DNA from 3 places in the Nakamurella sp. GG22 genome. Region 3 is predicted to be linked to each of the others. Evidence: riboswitches for the same ligand, from Rfam matches in the RefSeq annotation. Region 3 holds a riboswitch; each other region holds the start of a gene.

The links. Region 3 has a riboswitch for S-adenosylmethionine ahead of ACVBEQ_RS16350 (aminotransferase class V-fold PLP-dependent enzyme). Riboswitches for the same ligand answer to the same signal wherever they lie in the genome.
Positions count from the first base shown of each region.
Region 1: it holds a riboswitch for S-adenosylmethionine, as region 3 does, so the genes downstream of both, thrC (threonine synthase) here and ACVBEQ_RS16350 (aminotransferase class V-fold PLP-dependent enzyme) in region 3, are expected to answer to the same signal.
Region 2: it holds a riboswitch for S-adenosylmethionine, as region 3 does, so the genes downstream of both, ACVBEQ_RS06790 (bifunctional o-acetylhomoserine/o-acetylserine sulfhydrylase) here and ACVBEQ_RS16350 (aminotransferase class V-fold PLP-dependent enzyme) in region 3, are expected to answer to the same signal.

Region 1 is NZ_JBRIIO020000016.1:17,740-21,961, reverse strand. Features, by position in the region: gene ACVBEQ_RS16490 (glutamyl-tRNA reductase) at 1-1,264, shown strand, start outside; gene ACVBEQ_RS16485 (ubiquitin-like small modifier protein 1) at 1,284-1,601, opposite strand; gene thrC (threonine synthase) at 1,598-2,902, opposite strand; SAM riboswitch class I at 2,915-3,061, opposite strand; gene ACVBEQ_RS16475 (peptidylprolyl isomerase) at 3,182-3,910, opposite strand; gene holA (DNA polymerase III subunit delta) at 4,070-4,222, shown strand, end outside.
Region 2 is NZ_JBRIIO020000004.1:203,983-208,204, reverse strand. Features, by position in the region: gene metX (homoserine O-acetyltransferase MetX) at 1-75, opposite strand, end outside; gene ACVBEQ_RS06790 (bifunctional o-acetylhomoserine/o-acetylserine sulfhydrylase) at 219-1,535, opposite strand; SAM riboswitch class IV at 1,594-1,711, opposite strand; gene ACVBEQ_RS06785 (leishmanolysin-related zinc metalloendopeptidase) at 1,797-2,651, opposite strand; gene ACVBEQ_RS06780 (Nramp family divalent metal transporter) at 2,794-4,038, opposite strand.
Region 3 is NZ_JBRIIO020000015.1:143,739-147,960, reverse strand. Features, by position in the region: tRNA gene ACVBEQ_RS16370 (tRNA-Asp) at 1-43, opposite strand, end outside; tRNA gene ACVBEQ_RS16365 (tRNA-Glu) at 88-160, opposite strand; gene ACVBEQ_RS16360 (peptide deformylase) at 315-905, opposite strand; gene ACVBEQ_RS16355 (flavodoxin family protein) at 974-1,498, opposite strand; SAM riboswitch class IV at 1,723-1,837, shown strand; gene ACVBEQ_RS16350 (aminotransferase class V-fold PLP-dependent enzyme) at 1,877-3,322, shown strand; gene ACVBEQ_RS16345 (MDR family MFS transporter) at 3,420-4,222, opposite strand, start outside.

The DNA of each region.
Region 1 (4,222 bases), on a different contig from region 3:
CCATCACGACCTGGGGCTGACGCAACTGGACCGGCTCACCAGCGGCTCGGATGTTCTCAGCCGGGCCCTGGTGTCCCGGGTGCACCACGAGGATTCACCGGTCGACGGCGTCGTCGTCGTGTCGACGTGCAACCGGCTCGAGATCTACCTCGACGCGGTCCGCTTCCACGACGCCATCGACGAGGTGACCGCCGCGGTCTCGCAGGTATCGGGGATCCCCGCCGACGAGGTCAGCGGACTGCTGAAGGTTCGGGTCGGCGCGCCCGTTGTGGCGCACCTGTTCACCGTGGCATCCGGATTGGACTCGATGGTCGTCGGCGAGGCCGAAATCGGCGGCCAGATCGCCAGGGCCCTGCGTGAGTCGCAGATCGCCGGGACAGCGTCACCGGCCATCAACCTGCTGTTCCAGTCCGCCGCCCGCACCGCCAAGCAGGTCGCCACGGACACCGGGGTCGGCGCCGCCGGTCGATCCATCGCCTCCGTGGCCCTGGATCTCGCCGGCCAGACGGTTGCGCTGGTCGGGGCGTCCGCCCTGGTCGTCGGCACCGGCGCCTACGCGCGGGTGGTCGCCGCGGAACTACGGTCCCGCGGCTGCAGCAACCTGTTCGTGTTCTCGCCGAGCGGCCGGGCGAGCGGGTTCGCCGACCGGCACGGCGCGGTCCCCATCGAGGCCGGCGAACTTGCCGTTGCGACGGCCGAAGCTGACCTTGTCGTCACCTGCAGCGGCACCTCGGCCGACACGTTGACCGAAGAGGTCCTGACCAGTGCGGTGGCACGGCGCGACAAGCCGCTGCCGGTGATCGATCTCGCTCTGCACTCCGACGTCTCCGCGTCGGCGCGGGCAGTTCCCGGCATCCGGGTGATCGACCTGCACACCGTCTCCGAGCAGGTCGATCCCTCCCATGTCACTGCCGTCAGCGACGCGCAGGACATCGTCATCGCCGCAGTGGCGGCCTTCGAGGACCGGATGGCGGTCCGCCGCCTCGATCCGGCGATTGTCGCGCTCCGCCAGCATGTCTCGGTCGCGGTGAAGAAGGAGATGACCCGGCTGCGCGCGAAGTACCCGGCCGAGGTGGCCGCCGACGTCGAACTGGCTCTGCACAGGGTCACCCAGTCGCTGCTGCACACCCCGACGATGCGAGCCGGCGAACTGGCACGGACCGGCGACGGCGCCGACTACCTGCAGGCCCTGCACACCCTGTTCGGCATCGACCTGACCGACCAGGCCGGCACCCACGCCGGCTCGCTGCGGCTGAGCAGCTGACCGCTGAACCGGTCAGGGTTCAGCCACCGGCCACCGCGGGAATGATCGAGAGTGTCGTCCCCGGTGCGACATCGGTCTGCAACCCGTCACCGAACCGGACATCCTCGTCATCGACGTACACGTTGACGAAGCGACGGATCTGGCCGGCCTCGTCCAGCACCCGGGCACGGATGCCCGGGTGCTCGCTCTCCAGCCTGGTGATGAGATCGCCGACGCTGCAACCCGTACCGGCGTCGACGGTCACGGTGGACGCACCGCCGGTGTAGGCACGCAGGATCGTCGGCACCCGCACCGTCACCGGCGGCGCCGTGGACGCCGGTTGCCCGGCGGCGCTCATGCCAGCCCGGCCTGCTCGAAGGCGGCCAGCGTCGGTGCGATGGTCGCGGTCGGCCCGACCGAGCCGGCAATGGCGTCAAGGGTTTTCAGGCCGTCACCGGTGTTAAAGACCACGGTCTCGGCGTCCGGGTCGAGCTGCCCGGTGGCGAGCAGCTTGCGCAGCACCGCGATCGTCACCCCGCCGGCGGTCTCGGCGAAGATTCCCTCGGTCCGGGCCAGCAGCTTGATGGCGTCGATCACCTCGTCGTCGCTGACGTCCTCGACGGCGCCGCCGGTCCGCCGGGTGACGTCGAGAACGTACGGGCCGTCCGCGGGGTTGCCGATCGCCAGTGACTTGGCGATGGTGTCGGGCCGCACCGGCTTCACGGTGTCCTCGCCGGCCTTGAACGCCGCCGAGACGGGGGAGCAGCCGGTCGCCTGCGCTCCGAACACCTTGTAGGGCGTGGCTTCCACCAGCCCGAGCTCGGCCAGCTCGGTGAACCCCTTGTCCACCTTGACCAGCTGGGCGCCGGACGCGATCGGGATGACGACCTGCTGCGGCAGCCGCCAGCCCAGCTGTTCGGCGACCTCGTAGCCGAGGGTCTTGGAGCCCTCGGCGTAGTAGGGCCGGACGTTGACGTTGACGAACGCCCAGTCCTCCTGCTCGGCGGCGATCTGCCCGGCCAACCGGTTGATGTCGTCGTAGTTGCCTTCGACGGCGACCAGGGTGCCGCCGTACGCGGCGGTGGTGAGGATCTTCTGCTGCTCGAGGTTGCTGGGAACCAGTACCACCGAACGGATCCCGGCCCTGGCGGCGGCGGCGGCGACCGCGTTCGCGAGGTTGCCGGTCGACGGGCAGGCCAGCACGGAGAAGCCCAGCTGCTGGGCGGCGGCCAGCGCGACGGCCACCACCCGGTCCTTGAACGAGTGGGTGGGATTGCCCGAGTCGTCCTTCACCCACAGCGTCTTCATGCCGAGCTCGCGGGCGAGGTTGTCGGCCCTGATCAGCTTGGTGGAACCCGGATTCATGTTCCGGGTGGCGGCGACGTCCGCTGGAACGGGCAGCAGCGGCGCGTACCGCCAGATGTTGTCCGGCCCGGACTCGATCGCGGCTTTCAGTGCGGCGCCGGACAGCGTGAATTCGTAGGCCACCTCGAGCGGCCCGAAACACTCGGTACAGGCGTAGTACGGGCCGAGATCGATGCGGTGCCCGCACTCCCGACAGGAGAGTGCGACTGCGGGACCCAGGTCGAGACCGGGCGAGCCGGTGCCGGGCGCGGCGGTGCCGCCGGTGGGCGCAGGTGTGGACAGGACAGTAGTCATGGCGAGGCCTTTCTCTCATCTTCCCCGCTGCTGCGGGACGGATGTGGCACCTACTGTCGATCGGCCTCGCTCAGGCTGATGCCGTCACGAGATGGTGATCATCGACAGTGGTTGCCGGGGCTTCGTCGGGCCGTATCCCTCTGCCCCTCTGGATGAGTGGGTGATGAAGTTGTCCGGTGATGGTAGCGCACCGCAGCGCTGCCTCCGAGCCGCTCCGGCTCGGCATTCGGGGGTCAACCGGCGATGGACACCGGGGTCACTCGGCGATGGACACCGGGGTCACTCGGCGATGGACACCGTCGAGATGGTGACCGGCTGGACCGGTGCGGTGGCATTCCCCGAGCCGGTGATGCCCTGCGCCGCAATGCCCGTGATGACGTCGAGTCCCTCGGTGATGGTGCCGAACACGGTGTAATCGGGCGGCAGGGTGGAGTCGGCGTAGACCAGGAAGAACTGCGATCCGTTGGTATCCGGACCAGCATTGGCCATCGCGACAGTGCCTGCGGGATAGGTCATGTCGGCCGTCGTCTCGTCGGCGAACCGGTAACCGGGACCTCCGCCGCCGGTGCCCGACGGGTCGCCGCACTGCAGCACCGACAGCGACGGCGACGCCGTCAGTCGGTGGCACGGGGTGTCGTCGAAGTAGCCGCTCTGCGCGAGGTGCACGAAGCTGCCGACCGTGCACGGCGCGGTCGCCCTGTCCAGGTCCACGACCACCGGCCCGCCGGTCAACTCGATGGTCGCCGTCGCCGTGCCCGTCGCCGATTCGATCGCGGGCGGCGGCTCGACCTGCCTGGCCGCTGCCCGTTCACCCGGCAGGTAGTCGCAGGCCACGCTGCCGGCCGGCGGCGACTGCTGTGCGGCGGGGGATGCGGCGGGGGATGCGGTGGAGGCGCATCCAGCCAGGAGGAGGACCGTCGCGGCGACGACGGCCGCGACCGCCGTTCGAGCCGCGCTGCGGTGGTCGGTGGAGCGACGGGACGGACGGGCGGGGGCGACGGATGGCACGGGCGTCCTTCGGTGTGGCGGCAGAAGTTCAGCTGCGGTGAGCGGGATCCGGCGGCCGGGAACTGCGGCAGCCGCGGGAATTGGCAGCCTACCGACGGCGGCTGAGTGGGCGGTGGACGCGCGGACCGCGGTGTCGGGGTGGCCTGGCACGATGAGCGCATGACGGCCGGCAAAGACAGCAGTCGTGCCGAACCACCGGCGCTGACGCTCATCACGGGCGACGAGATGCTGCTCGTCGACCGTGCGATCTGGCGGGCCACCGCGGCCGCGCGGCGGGTCGAGCCCGGGGCCGAGCGCCGTGACGCAGTCGGA
Region 2 (4,222 bases), on a different contig from region 3:
CATGGTCACGTCGTCCAACCGCCGCCCGGACTCGGTGGTCAGCGGTCCGATGGACGCATACTTCCGTGCGCCCAACGGCCCGCCCCGGGCCGACCCCGAACTGTCCGGAGTCGTCGTGACCAGGGACGTGGCGGTTGAAGACGTGGCGGTTGAAGACGTGGTGGTTGGGGGCGTGGTGATCGGGGACGTGGTGACGGTCGATCTGTCTGCTGCGGCGGTCACTCTGCCTTGGCGGCCCTGAAGCCTGCCTCCAGATCGGCCAGGATGTCGTCGATGTGCTCGATCCCGATCGCCAGCCGGATCAGCCCCGGGGTCACCCCGGTGGTGAGTTGCTCCGCCGGCGACAGCTGCGCGTGGGTGGTGGACGCGGGATGGATGACCAGCGAACGGACGTCACCGATGTTGGCCAGGTTGGTGAACAACTCCAGCGCATCGGTGAACGTCTGGCCGGCCTCGACCCCGCCCTTGATCTCGAACGCGACGATCGGGCCGCCTCCGAGCGGGGCGTACTTCAGTTGATTCGCATGCCACGGGCTCGATTCCAGGCCGGGGTAGGACACCGACGCGACCTCGTCCCGTCCACTGAGCCACTGCGCGACCCTGGTCGCGTTGGCGATGTGCCGGTCGATCCGGAGCGACAGCGTCTCCACGCCTTGCGAGATCAGGAACGCGTTGAACGGCGAGATGGCCGGCCCGATGTCGCGGAGGCCCTGCAACCGGGCCTTGAAGATGAACGCCACGTTGGCCTTGAACAGACCTTCCGGGCCGAGATCGACGCCCCAGGTGAGGTTGTTGTAGCTGGGGTCGGGGGTGTTGAAGTTCGGGAACCGCTCCGCGTTGGCGACCCAGTCGAAGTTACCGGAGTCGACGATGACACCGCCGATCGCGGTGCCGTGCCCGCCGAGGTATTTGGTCGCGGAGTGGACGACGATATCGGCGCCGTGCTCGAACGGCCGGATGAGATATGGCGTGGGCACGGTGTTGTCAACGATCAGCGGCACACCTGCCTCGTGTGCGACGGCGGCGACAGCGGCGAAGTCGAGGACGTCGAGCTGCGGATTCGAGATGGACTCGCCGTAGAACGCCTTGGTGTTCGGCTGGACGGCAGCGCGCCAGGATTCGGGGCTGTCGGGATCGTCGACAAAGCTCACCGTGATCCCGAGCTTGGGCAGCGTGTAGTGGAACAGGTTGTAGGTGCCGCCGTACAGCCGCGGAGACGACACGATGTGATCGCCGGCCTCGGCGATGGTCAGGATGGCGAGCGTCTCGGCAGACTGGCCCGACGCCACCAGGAGGGCACCGACACCGCCCTCGAGCGAGTTGATCCGGTCCTCGACCACCGCCTGGGTCGGGTTCATGATCCGGGTGTAGATGTTGCCGAGCTCCTCGAGCGCGAACAGCTTGCGCCCGTGCTCGGAGGAGTCGAATGCGTAAGAGGTCGTCTGGTAGATCGGCAGGGCCCGCGCCTTTGTGGTCGGGTCGGGCGTCTGGCCGGCATGGATCTGGCGGGTCTCGAAGGACCAGTTCGGGCTCATTGATGTGCTCCTCTGAGCCGTGGACGGAGGTCCACGGATACAGGGTCCGGTGTCCGCGGACCCGCGCTTGCGGATCACCGGGTTCGGTGATCCGCCTGGTCATCACCCGGGGCACCCCACCGCGTGTGGAGGGTTGCCGTCCAGCGAGCCGGGGCTTGGTGCTGGAACTCATGACCTCGCGCGAGTGTAGCCATCAACCTCGAGCGGCGCGACGGCTCCGAAAGTCCGGTGGCGAGCCAATGACGGCCGTTGGCCGGCAGGTCAACCGGCAAGAGCCTCGGCGGGCAGGACCTGGGGAATCATCGGGAGCATCACGCCACGGTCGATCGGCGCGACATGGGTTGTGAGATCAGCCGTTTCCGCCCGGTGCAGCAGATCCGTCAAGGTGTAGGGCTCCGCGGCCTCGAGGTCGACCTGGTACCCGAGGTCTGCGAGGCTGCCGACCGTCAGCCGGCTCAAGGGGTTCCCGGCCGATCCGATGAAGCCGCTCATCAACTCCTGCCGGAAGATCGCCTCCCGCCAGTGGGACCCGCGGGTGCCGACTCCCCCGGTGTTCTCGACCGGGACAAGCCTGGGCGCCGGTACCCCCAACAGTTCGGCGTATGCCGCCATCGCGGCCGGGCCGGAGAACAGCGGGTTGTTGGTGGAAGCGCCCTCGAGCATACCCTTCTGCCGCCAGATCGAACCGACCCCCAGGACGTGGCCCATCTCGTGGGCGATCACATCGACCAGCGTTCCGGCGGCTTCCATCTGGGCGAGATCCGCGGTGTCGAACGACATCAGACCTTTGGCCGGTAGCAGCGCCGCGCTTCCCGCGGTCGCCGGTCGCAGTGCGGTCGGCCCGGCCTGGCCGAGGAGGCTGCCGGCGCCGTCGATGTCCTCGCCCTGCGCGAGAATCAGCAGGTCGTCGATGGTCTCACCGTCGACGACCACCGATGGCAGGTCGCCGACGATCATCCGGGTCCACCGATCCGCCGCGGAACTGAATGCTTGTTGCTGCTGCTCGGTCAGGCCCCCGAGGAACCGGACCTCGATCGTGAACGGTGATGCGGTATCGGCCAGTCGGCCTGCCTTGCCTGCGTCGGCGACGGCGTAGTAGCTCGTGAAGTTCGACATGGTGTCCTCCGATGCCCTTATTCCCTTTGCGCAGCAGGGGATCTGCGGGCGGGGCTGTCCGTGACCCCTATCGGGGACACATCACGATGGTGGCAGGCACGACCGACAGCCGGTCGGCGGCCCACCGCCGCAGCGGCCGGGGTCAGAAGTCGATGACCACGCCGACGATGAGCAACGCATTCAGGCTGACAATCGCCGCGGTGATCAACCAGCCGACCGCCCGCACTCCCGGACCGTTCGTCGCATCACCCATCAGGGAGCGATCGGACGTCAGCCGCAGGAGTGGGACCAACACGAAGGGCAGGCCGAAGGACAGCACTACCTGGGAGATAACCAGCACCGTCGTCGGGTCCGCCCCGATCGCCAGCACGATCAGTGCGGGGATCAGCGTGATCACCCGGCGCACCAGGAGGTGGACGCGAATGCGGATGAGTCCCTCCATGATCACGCTGCCCGCGTAACACCCCACGGACGTCGACGCGAGACCCGAGGCGAGCAGGCCGACCGCAAAAAGGGTGCCCACCGCAGGGCCGAGCGAGTCCGTCACCGCAGCATGCGCGCCCTCGATCGTGTCAACGCCCTGCTGACCCCGCAGCGCAGACGCGGCCAGGAGCAGCATGGCGATGTTCACGGTGCCGGCCAGGATCATGGCGAAGAAGACGTCGGTTCGGGTGGCACTGAGCAGGCGACGCCGAGTCGGTCCGGGTGCGACCTTCCCGAACCTGTCACGGCTCAACGCGGAATGCAGATACACCACGTGTGGCATCACGGTGGCGCCCAGCATCGCGGTCGCCAGCAGCACCGAGTCGAGCCCGTCGAATCGGGGGATCAATCCCGCTGCGACCTCCGCCGGCGAGGGCGGCGCGACGAAGAGACCGGCCAGGAAGCCGATCGCGATGATGAGCAGGAACCCGGTGATGACGCGCTCGAACGGTCGCTGACCGCGCCGGTTCTGCACCGACAGCATGGCCAGCGACACGACACCCGCGATGAAGCCGCCCAGCACCAACGGCACGTCGAACAGCAGGGCGAGAGCTATCGCGCCACCGATGACCTCCGCCAGGTCAGTGGCCATCGCGACGCCTTCGGCCTGCAGCCAATAGCTGATCCGCGCCGGCCGTCCGAGACGCTGACCGACCAGCTCGGGGAGGGAGGCGCCGGTCGCCACCCCGAGTTTCGCCGAGAGGAACTGAACGACCCCCGCCGACGCGGTCGCGACCACCAGCACCCACACCAGCAGATAGCCGTACCGCGCGCCGGCCTGCAAATTGGTGGCCACATTGCCCGGATCCACATAGGCGACCGCAGCGACGAACGCCGGGCCCAGCAGGCCCATTCGCACCACGATCCGCCGCCACCGGCTCGGTTCGAAGGCATCCGCCGGCACTGCATCGGGTTGCGCGGCGCCGGCACGGTCGGCAGGCTTCACGCCGTCCATCGTGATCCATCGAGCACCGGGTGCGCCCACCGGACCCCCTGAGATACGCGCCACCCGTCACCGGCCGCCATCCCCCGATGAGCCGGTGTCCGAAACCGGCGTCAACCGACCGGTCACCTTGACTACGCAACGC
Region 3 (4,222 bases):
CGCCGTGACAGGGCGGCGCGCTAACCAACTGCGCTACGGGGCCTTGCTGTCGTTCACGCACCGACCTTAGCCGATCCGAGAACTCCGTACCCCCAACGGGATTCGAACCCGTGCTACCGCCTTGAAAGGGCAGCGTCCTAGGCCGCTAGACGATGGGGGCTGGACCGTAAACCAACCTCCGACGGCTGGCCGTTGGGAGCTTGGAAAGCATACGGCACCGCCGTGGAGACCTCCAAAACCGTACATCACCCGGAGGTGGCCGCCGTCCAGGGCCGCTGATCGGCGGAAATTTCCGCGATGACTCGACCCACCGATCAGAACCCGAGGCGGCTCCGGATCGCCGACACCGGTCCGCCGCCCCAGAGGTCGAGCAGGTTCGCGGTCGTCGACAGCGACCGGGTCAGCGCGCGGTCGAGGTACAGGGTGCCGTCGAGATGGTCGGTCTCGTGCGCGACGATCCGCGCGCCCCATCCGTTGACCTCCTCGTCGACGTCGGCACCACGCTCGTCCTGGCACCGCAACCGGACCGAGGTGGCTCGTCGCACCACCGCCTGATAGCCGGGGACGGACAGGCAGCCCTCGTAGAACTCCACGCCCTCGGGCCCCGGCTGGTAGGTCGGGTTGACCAGCACCCGCGCCGGGGTGGGATACCGGTCGCGCTCGGTGGCGAGGTCGGGCGGCAGGTCCGCCCGGTCCTCGATGACGGCGACCCTGATCCCCAGCCCGATCTGTGGCGCGGCCAGGCCGACGCCGGGAGCGGCGTGCATGGTCTCGAACATCGATGCGAGCAACTCGTTCCACAGGTCATCGGGCAGCGAGAAGTCGTACGGTGCGGCGGGTTGACGCAGCACCGGATCTCCGGCGAACACCAGCGGCAACGGCCGTTGGCCGTCCAGCAGCGCCATCACCTGTTCGATCAGTTCCGCCACCGGGCCACCCTAGCGACGTCCCGCGCACCGCCCGGGAGCACCTGTCAGGAGGCCACCCCGGGCCGGGCCGCCCGCCCGGACAACTGCCGGCCCCAGCGGGCCGCACGATCAAGTTCGCCGTCCACCAGCGGACCCTTGGTGCCGGCCACGTAGAAGCTCTGCGCGGGCGCGAAGACGGTGCAGCCCAGCCGGCGCAACCGGCGCTCCGCGGCGTGCGCGGCCGAGCCGGGCAGGTGCGGCTTGTAGACCCGGGTGTCGAACGCGGCCACCTGGAGTTGCGGCGACACCTGGACGGCCGCGAGCCACTCCCGGATACCGAGTTTCTCGGACAGCACGCCGGCCCCCTCGGACTGCTTCACCGCGTCCTCCCGGGTGCCCGGCCGGCTCATGCCGAAGGCGTGCGTGGGGCCGCCGACGATCAGCACGTCGACATCGGGATCAACGACCCCGGGCGCCGTCCCGACCTCCAGGGTCTCGACGTCCATCTCCTCCGCGAGCCCGCGGGCCACCGCGTCCGCGACGTCCTTCGTGTCACCGAACATCGATTCGAAAACCACCAGTGCACGCATGATCAACGGCCTCCCCTGAACACATCTCCCGAACCCGTCCGGGCCCGGTTCTCAGACCGATTCCAACGTCATCACAGGGGGCCGTCCCCGGCCAGAGGCGAAGGACCCGCCGCAGTCTCGGCGGTGCCAGCCCGGTTTCCCGGGTCGGCGTCACGTGCCGTTCGTCTGCGGCGTGCCGCACACAGGGGGTGACGAAAGGGCAGGCTGCTGCTACTGTGCCCGCAGGTCATGAGTGCCAGCAGATAGCCCCGGCTTGCTGGCCGGCAACCCTCCAACCGCGGTGGGGTGCCCCGGGTGAGGACCTGGCTGGGCGCGGAGTGCGTCCGGCAAGCGCGGACCTCAGTGCTCCTGACGGTCCGACGGACCGAGGAGTATTCCGTGACCGTGTTGCTGGAACGACCCGACCTGCTGTCCGCCCTGGCGCCCCGGCGGGCCACCGCCCGGCCGCACCTCGTCGCCGTGCCGCGGCCCGACGACCACACCGTCTCGCATCCGCATGCCCCCGGCCTGGAGATCGTCGGATCCGACGCCACGGTGCCACTGGCCGGCGGCGGGCGGGTGGCCTACGCCAACCTTGACCACGGCGCGTCCGCGCCGGCGCTGCGCATCGTCCGGGACACGGTCGACGCCCTGCTCGAGCGCTACGCCAGCGTGCACCGCGGCGCCGGGTGGCATTCGAAGGTCTGCACCGCGCTGTACGAGGGCGCCAGGGAACCGGTGCGGAACTTCGTCGGCGGTCGTGCCGACGATGCCGTGATCTTCACCCGGCACACCACCGACTCCTTCAACCTGCTGGCGCACTGCCTGCCGGCCCGGTGCACGGTCGTGGTCTTCGAAACCGAGCACCACGCCGCCCTGCTGCCCTGGAACGGCGCCGGCCAGGACCGGACCGTGGTCCGGCTGAAGGCCCCGGCCAGCCCCGCCGCCGCTGTCGCCGCCGTGGACGACGCGCTCCGCCGCCGCGCCCCCGGACCGGCACTGCTGGTGATCACCGGCGCCTCGAACGTCACGGGCGAGCTGTGGCCGGTCGCCGAACTCGCCGCCGTTGCGAGGTCGCGTGGCGCGCGGGTTGCCCTGGACGCCGCGCAACTGGCGCCGCACCGGCCGTTCTCGATCGACGACCTGCACGTCGATTACGTCGCACTGTCCGGCCACAAGCTCTACGCCCCGTACGGCGCAGGCGCGCTGGTCGGCCGGGCCGATTGGCTCGCCGCCGCGCCGCCGTACCTGATCGGGGGCGGCGCGACCGCGAGCGTCACCGATGACGCAACGACGTACAAGCCGCTGCCCGAGCGGCACGAGGCCGGATCGCCGAACGTGCCAGGCGCCGTTGCACTCGCCACGGCATGTCACGCGCTGGCGACCGCCGACCGGCATGCGCTGGCCGTTGCGGAGGCCGCGCTGACGGTGACCCTCCAGGAGGGACTGGCCGATATTCCGGGCGTCACCGTGCACTCCTTGTTCGGCGGCGCGGTCGACAGCATCGGCGTCGTGACGTTCACCATCGCCGGCCAGCAGCCGAACGTGGTGGCCGCGGCGCTGTCCGCCGAGCACGGGATCGGTGTGCGCGACGGCGCGTTCTGCGCGCACCCACTGGTCCGGCACCTGTTGGGCGCCGCTGGGTGCTCCGTCGACGACGGCGGGCAGGCTCTCCGCGCGTCCGTCGGGCTCGGCACCACCACCGAACACGTCCAGCGCCTGGTCGCCGCGGTCGAGTCCATCGCGTCGTCCGGCCCCCGGCGGAGGTACGTGCTGGTCGACGGCCGGCCGGTGCCCGCCGTCGACGACCGGGTGCTGCCCGTCATCGCCCCCTGGCAGCGCTGACCGGAGATCGAAAAGCCAACTGCGTACCTTCCGGGTGCTCCGGAACGTACGCAACTGGCTTTTCGATGTTGCTGCGAGGCTTTCGATGTGCCGAGGGTCAGACCTCGGCGCGGTGCCGGCCCCGCTTGCGGGTCGGGGAGGCCTGCTCGACCCCGTTCAGCACGATCCCACGAGCCGCCGGATCGTCACCGTCGCCGGTGAGGGCATGCGTCCCGGCCTCGAGCAGCGCGTGCGCACCGCTACCACCGTTCTGCACAGCGCCGTTCGATGCGCCGTTCGAGGCAACACCGTTCGAGGCAGCACCGTTCGAGGCAGCACCGTTCGCGGCGACACCGTTCGAGCCAGCACCGTTCGAGGCAGCACCGTTCGATGCGGCCCCGTTCGAGGCGGCACCTGCGGGGCCGTCGGACCCGCCGCGATCCGACCCGCTGGCTGCGGAGCCGTTGGCCAGCGCCGCGCCGGCGAGTTCAGGTGAACCGTCGATCGCCTCGCCCTGAGCTGCGGCCAACGCGGCGGCCTCGTTGTCGGCCTGCTCCTGCAGCCGCTCGTCCAGCGCGGAGCGGGTCCGCAGCGGCAGCTCCTTCATCGCGATGACCAGCACGAAGGCCAGCACCATGATGATGCCGCCGATGATGTACACCAGGTGCGTCGAGTCCACGTAGCCCACCTGGAACGGCCGGGCGATGACCGGGTCCAGGGTGTTGAGGAACGACGAGTCGGTGCTCAGCGCGTCGCCGATGCCGGAGGCCGCAGCGGCATTGCCCTGGGAGGCGGCGACCAGACTCTGCGCGACGGTGTGGCTGGCGCTGTTGGGGTCCTGCGCCGCCGCGGCGACCGCACTGTTGAAGCTTGCCGTGCCGGAGGCCGACTGGAGTGCGCCCTGCACCTTGTCGGGCAGCG